3 regions of the Aquamicrobium sp. NLF2-7 genome follow, and region 1 is predicted to be linked to each of the others. Evidence: predicted binding sites of a transcription regulator. Region 1 holds the regulator's gene; each other region holds the start of a gene.
The links. Region 1 encodes PhoB, which activates phosphate uptake and scavenging genes when phosphate is short. Its sites were predicted from a motif close to TGTCATNNANCTGTCAT; they were not measured.
Positions count from the first base shown of each region.

Region 1 (4,333 bases):
TGAAGTGCGGCGATCGCGCCACCGGCAGTGCCATCATTGGAGGCCACCACCGCATCAACCTTGTTGTCGTTGGCGGTCAGGAACTGCTCCATGTTCTTCTGGGCATTGGCCGGCAGCCAGCCATCGGTATAGGCCTCGCCGACATTCTTGATCGCGCCGGAATCCAGCGCTTCCTTCAGCACCTCGACCTGCCCGGAGAACAGGAAGTCGGCATTGGGATCGGCACCGGAGCCCTTGATGAAGACATAGTTGCCTTCCGGCTTCAGCTTGAACACCTCGCGGGCCTGCATGCGGCCCACTTCCTTGTTGTCGAAGGTGAGATAGAAAACGTCGCTGTTCTCGATCAGGCGGTCATAGCCGACGACCGGAATGCCCTCGTCGAGCGCCTTCTGAACGGCCGGACCGATGGCCGAGGCATCCTGCGCCAGAATGATGAGCGCATTGGCGCCCTGGCTGATCAGGCTTTCGACGTCGGTGAGCTGCTTGGAGGCGGACGATTGCGCGTCAGCCGATATGTACTTGTCGCCCGCCGCCTCGATCGCGGCCTTCATCGCCGCTTCGTCGGTCTTCCAGCGCTCTTCCTGGAAATTCGACCAGGACACGCCGATGACCTTGTCCTTCGCCTGTGCGGCGAGGGGAAGCGTCAGAGACAAGGCGACACCCGCCAGAATGGCAGCCGTAAAATTCCTCATGATTTCCTCCCTGCGCCCATGGGCGCGACGTTATGACCCGTGAACAAGCCATGCCGGTGAACAAGTCGGGCAAGGACTTTTTTCGAGCCTCGAAAAAATGTGGCGCAACGACCTGACCGTGTCAACGGATTTTCTGACCATCCGTGAATTATTTCGAAACCCGAATTAAATAATGACAGCCTTCGCCGCTTCTGACAAAGTTCACGGCCTGCTATGCAGCGTCGGCACGCAGGGAGGAAGAGTACAGGTAATGACTGTTGGCATGCGGCACGACGATCTGCGCCGGCGCAACCGCGCCATGGTGATTGCGGCCGCGCGGCGTGGTGGACAGGTTTCCCGCACCGAAATCACGACTATCACGGGTCTCAGCCATTCCACCATCTCCGCTATTTCCGCGGACCTCATCGCCGAGGGCATTCTGGCCGAGGCCCGACAGGATGATGCCCCTGCCCTCAGACGCGGAAGGCCCCAGATCGGGCTCGAACTCGACCCCGCAGCAGCCAGCGTGGTGACGCTGATGCTGTCCCTCAACACCCTCTCCGCCGTCCGGCTCGATTATTCGGGAGCTGTTCTGGACGAAGAGCAGTTGCGGCTCGACACGCGCGCCCTCTCCCGCGAGGCGCTGATCGGCGAATGTGTGGCAGTGCTTCAACGATGCCTTGCTCACCCCGCCGCAAAGGCTGGCCCGCCATTGCGTATCGTGTTCGCGGTTCAGGGCATCACCGACGCGGAAGCGCGTTCCATGCTGTGGTCTCCGATCACCCCGCACACGGACATCCCCTTCACCGACATTCTGGAAGCGGAATTCTCTGTTCCCGTAACGGTGGAGAACGACTGCAACATGATGGCCGAGGCGCTGCGCTGGCGCGATCCGGCCCGCTATCGCGACGATTTCATCGCCATATTGCTCTCGCACGGCATCGGCATGGGGCTGGTGCTCAAGGGCGAAATGTTCACCGGCACCCATTCCTCAGGCGTCGAATTCGGGCACATGGTCCACCGGCCGGACGGGGCGCTGTGCCGTTGCGGGCGGCGCGGATGCATAGAAGCCTATGCAGGAAGCTACGCCATCTGGCGCAGCGCCGCCGGCCATGACCAGAACGAGGAACCCCGGGGCGATATTGGGGAAACGGAGATGCGGGCGCTGGCGGACGCTGCCCGGGACCATGAAGGACGCGAGCGCGAGGCGTTCCGCATCGCAGGCGAAGCGCTCGGCTTCGGCCTCGGCAGCCTGTTTGCGCTCATCGACCCTGCCCCGGTGGCATTGGTCGGCCTCAACGCGGCAGCCTTCGACCTGATCGAACCGGCCCTGCGCGATGCCATCGCACGCACTGCCGGCGGCCAGCATTCCGGCTCGATCAGCTTCAGCATCGAGCCGGATCAGATCGCCCTGCTGCGCGAAGGCTGTGCCATGCGCGCGCTGACTTACGTCGATGACAGGATTTTTGCCGGCGGGCGGTCCCTGCAGGACGGCCCGGCCGCGCGTCACTCTTCCCTGCCCGTCACTCTTCCCTGATCGCGTAGCCTGAGCCGCGAACGGTGCGGATCACGTCGGGCATGCGGCCGGTGTTGACCGCCTTGCGCAACCGCCCGACATGCACATCCACTGTGCGTTCGTCGATGTAGATCGTCTCGCCCCAGACATTGTCGAGCAACTGTCCGCGCGAGAAGACGCGGCCGGGATGCTGCATCATGAATTCGAGCAGGCGGAACTCGGTCGGCCCCAGCCGGATCTCGCTCTTCTTGCGGTAGACGCGGTGCTGCTCGCGGTCGAGCACGATGTCTCCCACCTTGAGTACAGAGGACAGCACCTCGGGCTTGGCGCGACGCAGAAGCGCCTTCACCCGCGCCACCAGCTCCGGCATGGAGAAGGGCTTGACCAGATAGTCGTCGGCGCCGGTGGAAAGGCCGCGCACCCGGTCGCTTTCCTCGCCGCGCGCCGTCAGCATGATGATGGGCAGCCGTTCGGTCTGCTCGCGCATGCGCAGGCGCCGGCACAATTCGATGCCTGAGATCGCCGGAACCATCCAGTCGAGCACCAGAAGGTCCGGCACGTTTTCCTGCAGCCGCAACTCGGCCTCGTCACCGCGCGTGACGATCTCGACCTGATAGCCTTCGGCTTCGAGGTTGTAGCGCAGAAGCACGCCCAACGGCTCTTCGTCCTCAACCACCATGATGCGGGGTGCGATCATGCTTCGTCTCCTCGATCCTGCTTCAAACCGCAGGTGCCGGTATGCCAGTCTCGTCCTGCTTGGGACGGTGAGCCGGCAACTGCTCGCCGGTCAGCACATAATAGGCATTTTCGGCAATATTGGTCACGTGGTCGCCAATGCGCTCCAGGTTCTTCGCACAGAAAAGCAAATGCGTGCAGGCCGTGATGTTGCGCGCGTCCTCCATCATGTAGGTCAGCAGTTCGCGGAACACAGAGGTGTATTTAACGTCGACCAGCTCGTCCTCGTCGCGCAGCCGCACCAGCCCTTCCGGGTTGCGCGCGCCATATTCGTCAATGACGCCCTGTACCTGCTCAAGAACCAGTTCGGACATGTCTTCGATGGAGCGGGCGAAGGCGCGCGGCACGCTCGACTGACCCACCGCATCGACGCGCTTGGCGATGTTCTTGGCCAGATCGCCGATGCGTTCGAGATCGCCGGCCATGCGGATCGCGCCCACGATGGCACGCAGGTCCTGCGCCATCGGCTGGCGCTTGCCGATCAGCGTGATGGCGCGGTCGTCCAGGCGACGCTGCAACTCGTCCATCACCGCATCCTCGGAGATGACGCGCTGGGCCAGCGCATTGTCCGGCACGATCAGGCTCTGTGTCGCCTCATCGACCATGGACCCGGCCAGGCTGACCATGTCACGCACCAGCCCTTCGATCTCGCCAAGATCGTCGTCGAAGGCGGTCACCGTATGAGCACCCATTATACGTTCCTCGTCTGTTGGAATGGCCGCAGTAACACTCAGCCGAACCGGCCGGTGATGTAGTCCTGCGTGCGCTTGTCGTCGGGGTTGGTGAACATCTTCTCGGTCGGGCCTTCCTCGACGAGATTGCCGAGATGGAACATGGCCGTGCGTTGAGAGACGCGCGCCGCCTGCTGCATGGAGTGGGTGACGATGACGATGGTGTAGTTCTCGCGCAGCTCGTCGATCAGTTCCTCGACGCGTGCGGTGGCGATCGGATCGAGCGCCGAGCAGGGCTCGTCCATCAGGATCACTTCAGGCGACACGGCGATGGCGCGCGCAATGCACAGGCGCTGCTGCTGACCACCGGAAAGACCGGTGCCGGCATCATGCAGACGATCCTTGACCTCGTTGAAGAGGCCGGCGCGCTTCAGGCTCGATTCCACCACCGCATCCATGTCGGCCTTGCTGCGGGCAAGACCGTGAATGCGCGGGCCATAGGCGACATTCTCATAGATCGACTTCGGGAACGGGTTCGGTTTCTGGAACACCATGCCCACGCGCGAACGCAGTTCCACCACGTCGATGTCGCGGTCGTAGATATCCTCGCCGTCGAGCGTGATCTTGCCCACCACCCGCGCATTGTCGATGGTGTCGTTCATGCGGTTCAGGCAGCGCAGGAAGGTGGACTTGCCGCAGCCCGAGGGGCCGATCAGCGCCGTCACCTGATTCTGGCGGAC
Region 1 covers NZ_JAKSED010000001.1:1,709,254-1,713,586, forward strand. Annotated here, with positions in the region: gene xylF (D-xylose ABC transporter substrate-binding protein) at 1-692, opposite strand, end outside; gene MIC97_RS08415 (ROK family protein) at 943-2,208, shown strand; gene phoB (phosphate regulon transcriptional regulator PhoB) at 2,195-2,884, opposite strand; gene phoU (phosphate signaling complex protein PhoU) at 2,907-3,614, opposite strand; gene pstB (phosphate ABC transporter ATP-binding protein PstB) at 3,653-4,333, opposite strand, start outside.

Region 2 (4,333 bases), 1.4 Mb from region 1:
GCCGGTGTCGCCGTCACGCGGAATGTTGCCCTCCACGAACACCGCGCCGGGGACATCCTTGTAGGCTTCGTTGGCGATGTACTTCTTGTTTTCGTCCTGAATGGCCGGAACAAACGGACCATCCAGCTTCGGGCGGAAGGTTTCGTAGTGGTCGGGACCATTGTTGGCGGCCAGGAACAGGCGGCGCGAGACATCGACACTGTCGGGATAGCCGTCGCCGTTGGAATCGACGTAGTTCGGGAAACCGGCCTCGGCATAGGTGCCGACCTTCTCGCGCATCTCGTCGCCGGGCTTCTCGTCATCGACCGTGCCGATGATCGAAACGCCATGGGTGTGGTCGCCGGTGACGACGATCAGCGTATCGGGGTTCTTCTCGGCGAATTCACGGGCAACGCCGATCGCCTTGTCGAACTCGATGGTGTCCACGATGGCGCGGTCCCAGTCGAGCGGATGGGACATCTTGTCGATATTGGCGCCTTCCACGACGAGCACGAAGCCTTCGGCGTTCTTCTCAAGCTGGCCGATGGCGGCCTTGGTCATATCGACCAGACCGGGCTGCTCGGGAAACTTCCCGACAGTGCCCTTCTTGAGGAACTCACGGTCGAGGGTGGTGTCCATGTTGCCGGTGTGGAAGAGGCCCAGAACCTTGCCGCTGTTGGAGCCGGCGGCGGCCTCAAGCTCGCCCCTGGTGGTGGCCAGCGTATAGCCGGCATCCTTGAAGCCCGCAACGTGATCGATGTCGTCCTTGCGCTTCGAGCCGGCAACGGACTGCGGCAGGAAGTAGGCCGAACCACCGCCAAGAATGACCTCCGGCTTCAGATCAAAGATCTGAGTGTTGATCGCCGCCTTCTCGGCGCGGCGACGGGTGTGGGAAAAGAGCGCTGCCGGCGTCGCGTCCTGAAGCTCGGAGGTGGTGACGATACCGACCGACTTGGAGGTCTGGCGGCGCAGGGCCTCGACCAGCGTCTCGACCTTCGGGTCGTCGAACGGATCGGCGGTACGGTCGGCGTAGACGCCGATCGCGTTCACGGCGCTCTTGTGGCCGGTCATGTAAGCCGACATGGTGTTGGCGCTGTCGGTGGCGATCGCTTCGGTGGACGAGGTGCCGATGAAGGCCATGCGATCCAGATCATCCATGTTGAGGCGGCCATTGGCCTTGCCCTCGGTCATGCCCCTGGACATGATGCGCGCGGCGGTGCGATGGGCGACGGACAGACCGTCGCCGAGGAAGAAGATCACATTCTTCGCCTTGGGCTCGGTCGCCGTACCATAAACTTCCCAGGTCACGGTTTTCTCATCGTCGCCGGCCTTGGCGACCACGGTGTAGGTGCCGGGCTCGGTGATCGTCACGCCTTCCAGACGCACGGCAGAAGCCTCGACGCCGTCTTCCTTCTCGATGAAGGTGGCTTCCTTGCCAAGAACTTCCGCGGCCGGCTTGCCGTTGATGGTGACGGTGACATCGGAACCCGCGACAACACCATCGAACTCGACTTTCACGTCGAAGGGCGAAGCGGTGAGAATCGTTGCCCTGTCGAGCGGGTAGACCGTGGCGGCGCCGGCAACGGCCGGAACCAGTATGGTTGTTGCGGTCAGAATGGCGAGTAGGCTTCGCATGATCGGGTTCTCCGTAAACTCAAAAAAGAGAACCGCTAGCTAGGACCCGCACGTTACAGCGCGATGACAGCTCGCGATCGGGCTGATGACAGCCCCCTTCCGTTCACTGGCCAGCGGCAACGTCGCTTGACAGAACCGGGCGCTTGAAACATAGATGGCTTCATTCCGAGGGGGGCGCCGTACGGCGCTGAGATGGCAGTGAGCCGGACCCTTGAACCTGATCCGGGTTATGCCGGCGTAGGAACGGAACAAGGGCCTTCGGGCAATCCTGCCAATTCTTCGCACACCTGGATCTCCATGATGACAAGTCGGGAGATCGCCATGCAGCATCGATACGAATTCCGCCCGCCGACACGATTCCGCTTCTAGGGAATCGCGACATGCCGGCTGTTCTGGCAGCATTGCGCACCACGCTGGTGCTGGTGGCCTCATGGCAGGCCATCGTCATGGCCTTTGCCCCGCCGCGCTACATATTGCCGGCGCCGCTGGACGTCGCGGCCGCCTTCCAGCGGCAGCCGCTCTATCTTTTCGACAACATGCTGGTGACGCTGGCCGAGATCGCCGCCGGGTTCGTCACTGGTACGCTCGCAGGCGTGGCGACCGCGCTTGCCATCGCCAGCTTTCCGCGCCTTGGCCGCGCGGTCTGGCCCGTGGTGCTGGTTCTGCAAGCCTTTCCGGTCTTCGTCATCGCGCCGCTGCTGGTGCTGTGGTTCGGCTTCGGCATGACCTCCAAGGTGGTGATGACGGCGCTCATCATCTTCTTTCCCGTGGCCTCCGCCTTTGCGGACGGGCTGCGGCGCACGCCGCCGGAAATCGTCGATGCCGCCGCCCTCACCCCGGCGAGCCACCGCCAGACGCTGTTTCTGCTGCGCGTGCCACTGGCGATTCCCGCACTGGTTTCCGGGTTGCGGGTCGCCGCCCCCCTTGCTCCGCTGGGAGCAGTGATCGGCGAATGGGTGGGCGCATCGGCAGGGCTCGGCTTCGTCATGGTTCAGGCGAATGCCCGCATGCAGACCGACACCATGTTCGCGGCCATGGCCGTCATCGCCGCCCTCACCCTCCTGTTACGGCGGGCCGTCGATGCCCTTGCCCCCCTTCTCACGCCTTGGGCGCGCGAAGGCGGATTCTCTTCCCATCATCAGCAAAGGAAATCCTCATGATCCGATCCTGCGCGCTCGCGCTTCTGCTTTCCGTCACAACCGCAGGCGCCGCCCATGCGACCGACAAGCTCACCGTGATGCTGGAATGGTTCGTCAACCCCGACCATGCGCCACTGGTGGTGGCAAAGGAGCTCGGCCTGTTTGAGGAAGCGGGGCTTGAGGTGGAGCTTGTGCCGCCTGCCGATCCCTCGATCGTGCCGCGCGCGGTGGCCTCCGGCAAGGCCGAGATCGGCATCCATTATCAGCCCAATCTCTATCTCGACCATGATGCCGGCGTTTCGCTGGTGCGCTTCGGCACACTGGTCGAGACACCGCTCAACACGCTCACGGTTCTGGCCGACGGGCCGATCAGGGAGCTAAAGGACCTCGAAGGCAAGAAGATCGGCTACTCGGTTTCCGGTTTCGAGGACGCCATCATTTCCCGGATGCTGGGCAATGCCGGCGTGGACAAGAGCAAGATCGAGCTGGTCAACGTCAATTTCGCCCTGTCACCGTCGCTGATCAGCGGGCAGGTTGACGCCACCATCGGCGGCTACCGCAATTTCGAGCTCACCCAGATGAAGCTCGAAGGCCATGAAGGCCGCGCCTTCTTCCCCGAGGAGCACGGCATTCCGGTCTATGACGAGCTGGTGTTCATCACCCGTCCGGAACTGGCCGGCGACGACCGCCTGAGGCGCTTTCTCGTCGCGGTGGAGAAAGGCGCGATCCACCTCACCAATCACCCGCAGCAGGGGTGGGAGCTGTTCATCAAGGCTTATCCGGATCTCGATGACGAGCTGAACAAGGCCGCGTGGTACGACACGCTGCCGCGCTTCGCCAAGCGGCCCTCGGCACTCGACCGCGCACGCTATGCCCGCTTCGGGGCATTCCTTGAGGAAAGCGGGCTGATCAAGAAGGCCCCTGCGGTCGAAGACATCGCGGTGGAACTGCAATGAGCGCGATCCGACACGCAGCCGGCCTGCTGGACGAGGTGCGCCGGCGCCGCCCGCGCGTTCATTGCCTGATGAACGGCGTGGTCCCTAAATTCGTCGCAGACGGGCTTTCGGCGCTGGGCGCGATTCCTTCCATGACCTCCTCGCCCGAGGAGGTCGGAAATTTCGTCGCCAAGGCGGATTCGCTGCTGGTCAATCTCGGCACGCTGGATGCCCAACGCCGCGAGGCCATCGGCATTGCGGTGAATGTCGCTACGGAGCGGGGGCGGCCATGGGCGCTCGATCCCGCCCATTGCGACTACTCGCCCCCGCGCGCCGCCTTCGCGCAGGAACTGCTGGCGCGTGGTCCCGCGGTGCTGCGCGCCAATGCGGCCGAATTCGACCTGCTTTCCGTGCCCGCCGCAGTGGTGGCGGTACGAACCGGCAAGGCGGATCGCATCGCGCACAACGGGGCATCCTTCTCAGTGACCAACGGCCATCCGCTGACCGCATTGGTGACGGGAACCGGCTGTCTTTCCGGTGCCGTCATCGCCGCCTTCCTCGCCATCGAACCCGATCCCTATCTGGCCGCATGCGCGGCCATGCTCGCCTTCGGTGTGGCAGCCGAGATGGCGGGCAAGGTGGCTG
Region 2 covers NZ_JAKSED010000001.1:3,068,802-3,073,134, reverse strand. Annotated here, with positions in the region: gene MIC97_RS15110 (alkaline phosphatase) at 1-1,614, opposite strand, end outside; TPP riboswitch at 1,773-1,875, shown strand; gene MIC97_RS15105 (ABC transporter permease) at 1,995-2,774, shown strand; gene MIC97_RS15100 (ABC transporter substrate-binding protein) at 2,774-3,709, shown strand; gene MIC97_RS15095 (hydroxyethylthiazole kinase) at 3,706-4,333, shown strand, end outside.
Region 2: MIC97_RS15110 (alkaline phosphatase) is a predicted target of PhoB. The motif match lies at 1,667-1,683, and genes of this name have one in related genera.

Region 3 (4,333 bases), 300 kb from region 1:
GGTCGGTGGGCGAGGCGGGCTATGATCCTTATGCGGCGAGCCGCTTCCTGCAATCCATGTCGGCCTACACCGATTTCCGCTCGGTCAGCGGAGCGACCGACGCCAGTCTCGATTTCCTCGCGACACATCCGAACACGCCGCAGCGCATCGAACTGGCGTTGCGCCACGCGCGCCAGTTCGGCCAGCCGGGCACCGGCACGCGCGATCGCGACAGCTATCTGGCCGGGATAGACGGTCTGCTCTATGGCGACACGCCTGATGAAGGCTATGTGCGCGGCAACAATTTCCTCCATCCGAAGCTCGGCATCTCCTTCTCCGTGCCGGATGGCTTCATGATCGATAATTCGGCCGCCGCCGTGACCGCTACGGGTCCGGGCGACATGGCGGTGCGTTTCGACGGCGTCTCGCTCGATCCGAACCGGTCGCTGGCCGACTATATCCGCAGCGGCTGGGTGGCGGGCCTCGAAACGGATAGTGTGCGTGAAACGACTATCAACGGCAGCCCGGCGGCAACCGCGCGGGCGCGGGCCGAAGGCTGGCAGTTCGACGTCACCGTGATCCGGGCCGGCAGTCAGGTCTACCGGCTTTTGACCGCGGCACCCGCAGCCAGCACCTCGCTCGACAGCGTGGCCAGGGCGGTCGGCGGCTCCTTCCGGGTTCTTACGCAGGCGGAGAAGGATGCCCTGAAGCCGCTTCGCATCCGGGTTGTGACCGTCAGGCCAGGCCAGACCATGGGCATGCTGGCGGCGCAGATGGTGGGCGTCGATCGCAAGCTCGACCTGTTTCGGGTGCTGAATGCGCTGGCGCCGGGCGCGACGCTTTCAGCCGGAGACAAGGTCAAGATCGTTACCGACAGGTAAGTGCCGCCACGGCGTTCTTCCGTGTCGGCGCGTCGGCTATGCCGTCTGCCTCAGGCGATGATGTCGGGAATGATGCGATCTTCGAGCGTGCGCAGCCTGTCTTTCAGCGCCAGCTTCTTCTTCTTCATGCGCTGAATCTGCAACGGATCACAGCCCGTGGCGATCATGGCGTTTATCGCGGCGTCGAAATCGGCATGGTCCTGCTTCAAACGCGCAAATTCGAGTCGAATCTCGGCCTGTTCCTGCTCGGACATTACCTACCATATATAAAATTCGACGCCCGCCGCGTGCCGCAACGGGTATCCGATTAGGAGGGGGAGAGGCTCGAAAAAAACCGCTCGCTGGCAAATCACTACCACATTTTGGCCAAGGGTGGAATGCAACCCTTATGCGTTCGACAACCGCCGCCGTTGATGGCACAGTGTCATGCAGCCGTCACAAATGTGGACTGGCAACATCGGTGGCGGCCGCAATCGAGGAAACCATGAAAGGGAGAACCAATCATGTCTCTTGCATCCCATCTTGACGAACTCAGCAGGAAGCACAGCGATATCGAGCGGCAGATCAATGCGGCGATGCTGCATCCATCCATCGATGCTCTCGAAATCGCCAACCTGAAGCGACGCAAGCTGGCCCTCAAGGACGAGATTGAGAAACTCAAGTCCCAACCAACCTCTCACTGAATTTCCGCCGGCCTGACAGCCGGAAACAAGGCAGACCCGGTCAGCGGCGTCAGGCTGCTGGCTGGGCAGTCGTTTTGCCGGATCAACGGTCAGCCGCATCATGAGGATGTCTGCGGGCGCCCGCGCCTGATGTGATTTTCCATCACATGGCAGCCGCGTGCATTGGCGGCATTGACAAGATCGGTTGCGTCCTCCACCTCATGACAGAGTTTCGCGTGCCTGATCTGCGCGTGCCGGTGCCTGTTCTGCCGGTCACGGTATCCCGGACCGGTGTGCAGAATGTGTTGCAACAGGGTTTGCGACGCGTCCCGCGGGATGCGGACAAGTCCATGGAATAATGTCAGAGGCAGCCGGTATGACCGGGTATTTTTCCTCTCCGTTCCCGCGTCGCGCCTCGGTCGGCGTCGATGTCGGCGGCGTCATGGTCGGCGGCGATGCGCCTGTCGTGGTGCAGTCGATGACCAATACCGACACGGCCGACATCGACGGCACGGTCGCGCAGGTGGCCGCCCTGCATCGGGCCGGTTCCGAACTGGTGCGCATCACGGTGGACCGCGACGAGAGCGCCGCGGCCGTGCCGAAAATCCGCGACCGGTTGGCGCGGCTCGGCATCAACGTGCCGCTGGTCGGCGATTTCCACTACATCGGCCACAAGCTTCTGGCCGACCATCCCGCCTGCGCCGAAGCGCTGGCGAAGTACCGCATCAATCCCGGCAATGTCGGCTTCAAGGACAAGAAGGACAAGCAGTTCGCCGATATCGTGGAAATGGCGATCCGCTACGACAAGCCGGTGCGCATCGGTGTCAACTGGGGCTCGCTCGATCAGGAACTGCTGACGCGGCTGATGGACGAGAACCAGGCCAACGGCTTTCCGATGACCGCGCAGCAGGTGACGCGCGAGGCGATCGTGCAGTCGGCCATCCTGTCGGCGCATATGGCGGAAGAGATCGGCCTTGGCCGCAACCGCATCATCCTTTCGGCCAAGGTTAGCGGCGTGCAGGACCTGATCGCCGTCTATGCCGAGCTGGCACGGCGCTGCGACCATGCGCTGCATCTTGGCCTCACCGAAGCCGGCATGGGGTCGAAAGGCATTGTCGCCTCCTCGGCATCGATGGGCATCCTGCTCCAGCAGGGCATCGGCGACACCATTCGCATCTCGCTGACGCCCGAGCCCGGCGGCGACCGCACGCGCGAGGTGCAGGTGTCGCAGGAACTGCTCCAGACCATGGGCTTTCGCCAGTTCGTGCCGATCGTCGCCGCCTGTCCGGGCTGCGGGCGCACGACCTCGACCGTGTTTCAGGAACTGGCGCAGAACATCCAGGCGGACATTCGCCGCAACATGCCCGTGTGGCGCACGAAATATCCGGGCGTGGAACAGCTCAAGGTGGCCGTCATGGGCTGCATCGTCAACGGACCGGGCGAATCCAAGCATGCCGATATCGGCATATCTCTGCCCGGCACCGGCGAGACGCCCTCCGCACCCGTGTTCATCGACGGCCAGAAGGCGGCGACGCTGCGCGGACCCAACATCGCCGCCGATTTCGAGAAGATGGTTTCCGAATATATCGAAAACCGTTTCGGCATGGGGATCACGGCCAGAGCCGCCGAGTGACGCCATGCGTCTGGCCGCGCCGCTGATCGCTGTCCTGATCGGCGCCTGTGCCGCCAATGCCGCCTGTGCAGATCCGCCGAGGCCGGCGCGGGAGCGGCTGATAGACCGGGTATGTGACCTCATCGAGTTTCATTCGGAACGCGCCGGGCTGCCGCGTGATTTCTTCGCGCGGCTGATCTGGAAGGAAAGCCGCTTCGATCCCAATGCGGTGAGCCCGGTGGGCGCGGAAGGCATTGCCCAGTTCATGCCGGGCACCGCGAAGATGCGAGGGCTGGCCGATTCCTTCGACATCGAGCAGGCAATCCCGGCCTCGGCCGCCTATCTGGGCGAACTGAAGCGGAGTTTCGGCAATCTGGGACTGGCTGCCGCTGCCTACAATGCCGGCGAGAACCGGGTGGCGCGATGGCTTTCCTCCGGCGGTTTCCTGCCGCTGGAGACGGAAAACTACGTGCTCGACATCATGGGCGAGCCGGCCGATGTGTTTTCGGACAGGGCCTATGCCGGCAAGGTGCAGCCGCTGCATACCGCGCTCGGCTTCGGCCCGGCCTGCCGGCGCCTGCCGGTTTCCGCGCCGTCGACCATCGCCATGGCGACGGTGACGGTCCAGCCATGGGGCGTGCAGGTGGCCGGCGGCTTCAACCGGGCGGCGGTGATCCGGCAGTGGCAGCGCTTGCAGGCGCGCCATTCCAGCGTGCTCGAAGGGCATGATCCGGTGTTGAGCCGGGTGCGCTCGCCGCGCGGACGGCGTGGCATCTATGCGGTGCGCATCGGTGCGGAAAGCCGTTCGCAAGCCGACACGATCTGCCAGAAGCTGCGCGGCTCCGGCGGCTCCTGCGTGGTGCTGCGCAACCGCTGAGGACTGAAGATCAGCCCGTTCTGGCAGTCAGCGTCTCGCCCAGCCAGTTGCCGATCTTGGCGGCCAGCCGGTCGGGCGATACGGGCTTGGGAAGGTAATCGTCCATGCCGGAATCGAGGCATTTTTCGCGGTCGCCCTTGAGGGCGTGTGCCGTCACGCCGATGATCGGGATGCGGTGGCCGCTGACAGCTTCCGAGGCCCGGATGGCGCGGGTTGCCTCATATCCGTTCATGTCGGGCATCGAGACATCCATGAGGATCAGCCTCGGATTCAGCGCCCGGTGCATGTCGATCGCAGTGCGGCCGTTGCCGGCGATGCGATA
Region 3 covers NZ_JAKSED010000001.1:2,007,397-2,011,729, reverse strand. Annotated here, with positions in the region: gene MIC97_RS10005 (M48 family metalloprotease) at 1-860, shown strand, start outside; gene MIC97_RS10000 (YdcH family protein) at 911-1,114, opposite strand; gene MIC97_RS09995 (DUF465 domain-containing protein) at 1,364-1,543, shown strand; gene ispG (flavodoxin-dependent (E)-4-hydroxy-3-methylbut-2-enyl-diphosphate synthase) at 1,899-3,155, shown strand; gene MIC97_RS09985 (lytic transglycosylase domain-containing protein) at 3,160-4,011, shown strand; gene MIC97_RS09980 (response regulator) at 4,022-4,333, opposite strand, start outside.
Region 3: MIC97_RS09995 (DUF465 domain-containing protein) is a predicted target of PhoB. The motif match lies at 1,283-1,299, and genes of this name have one in related genera.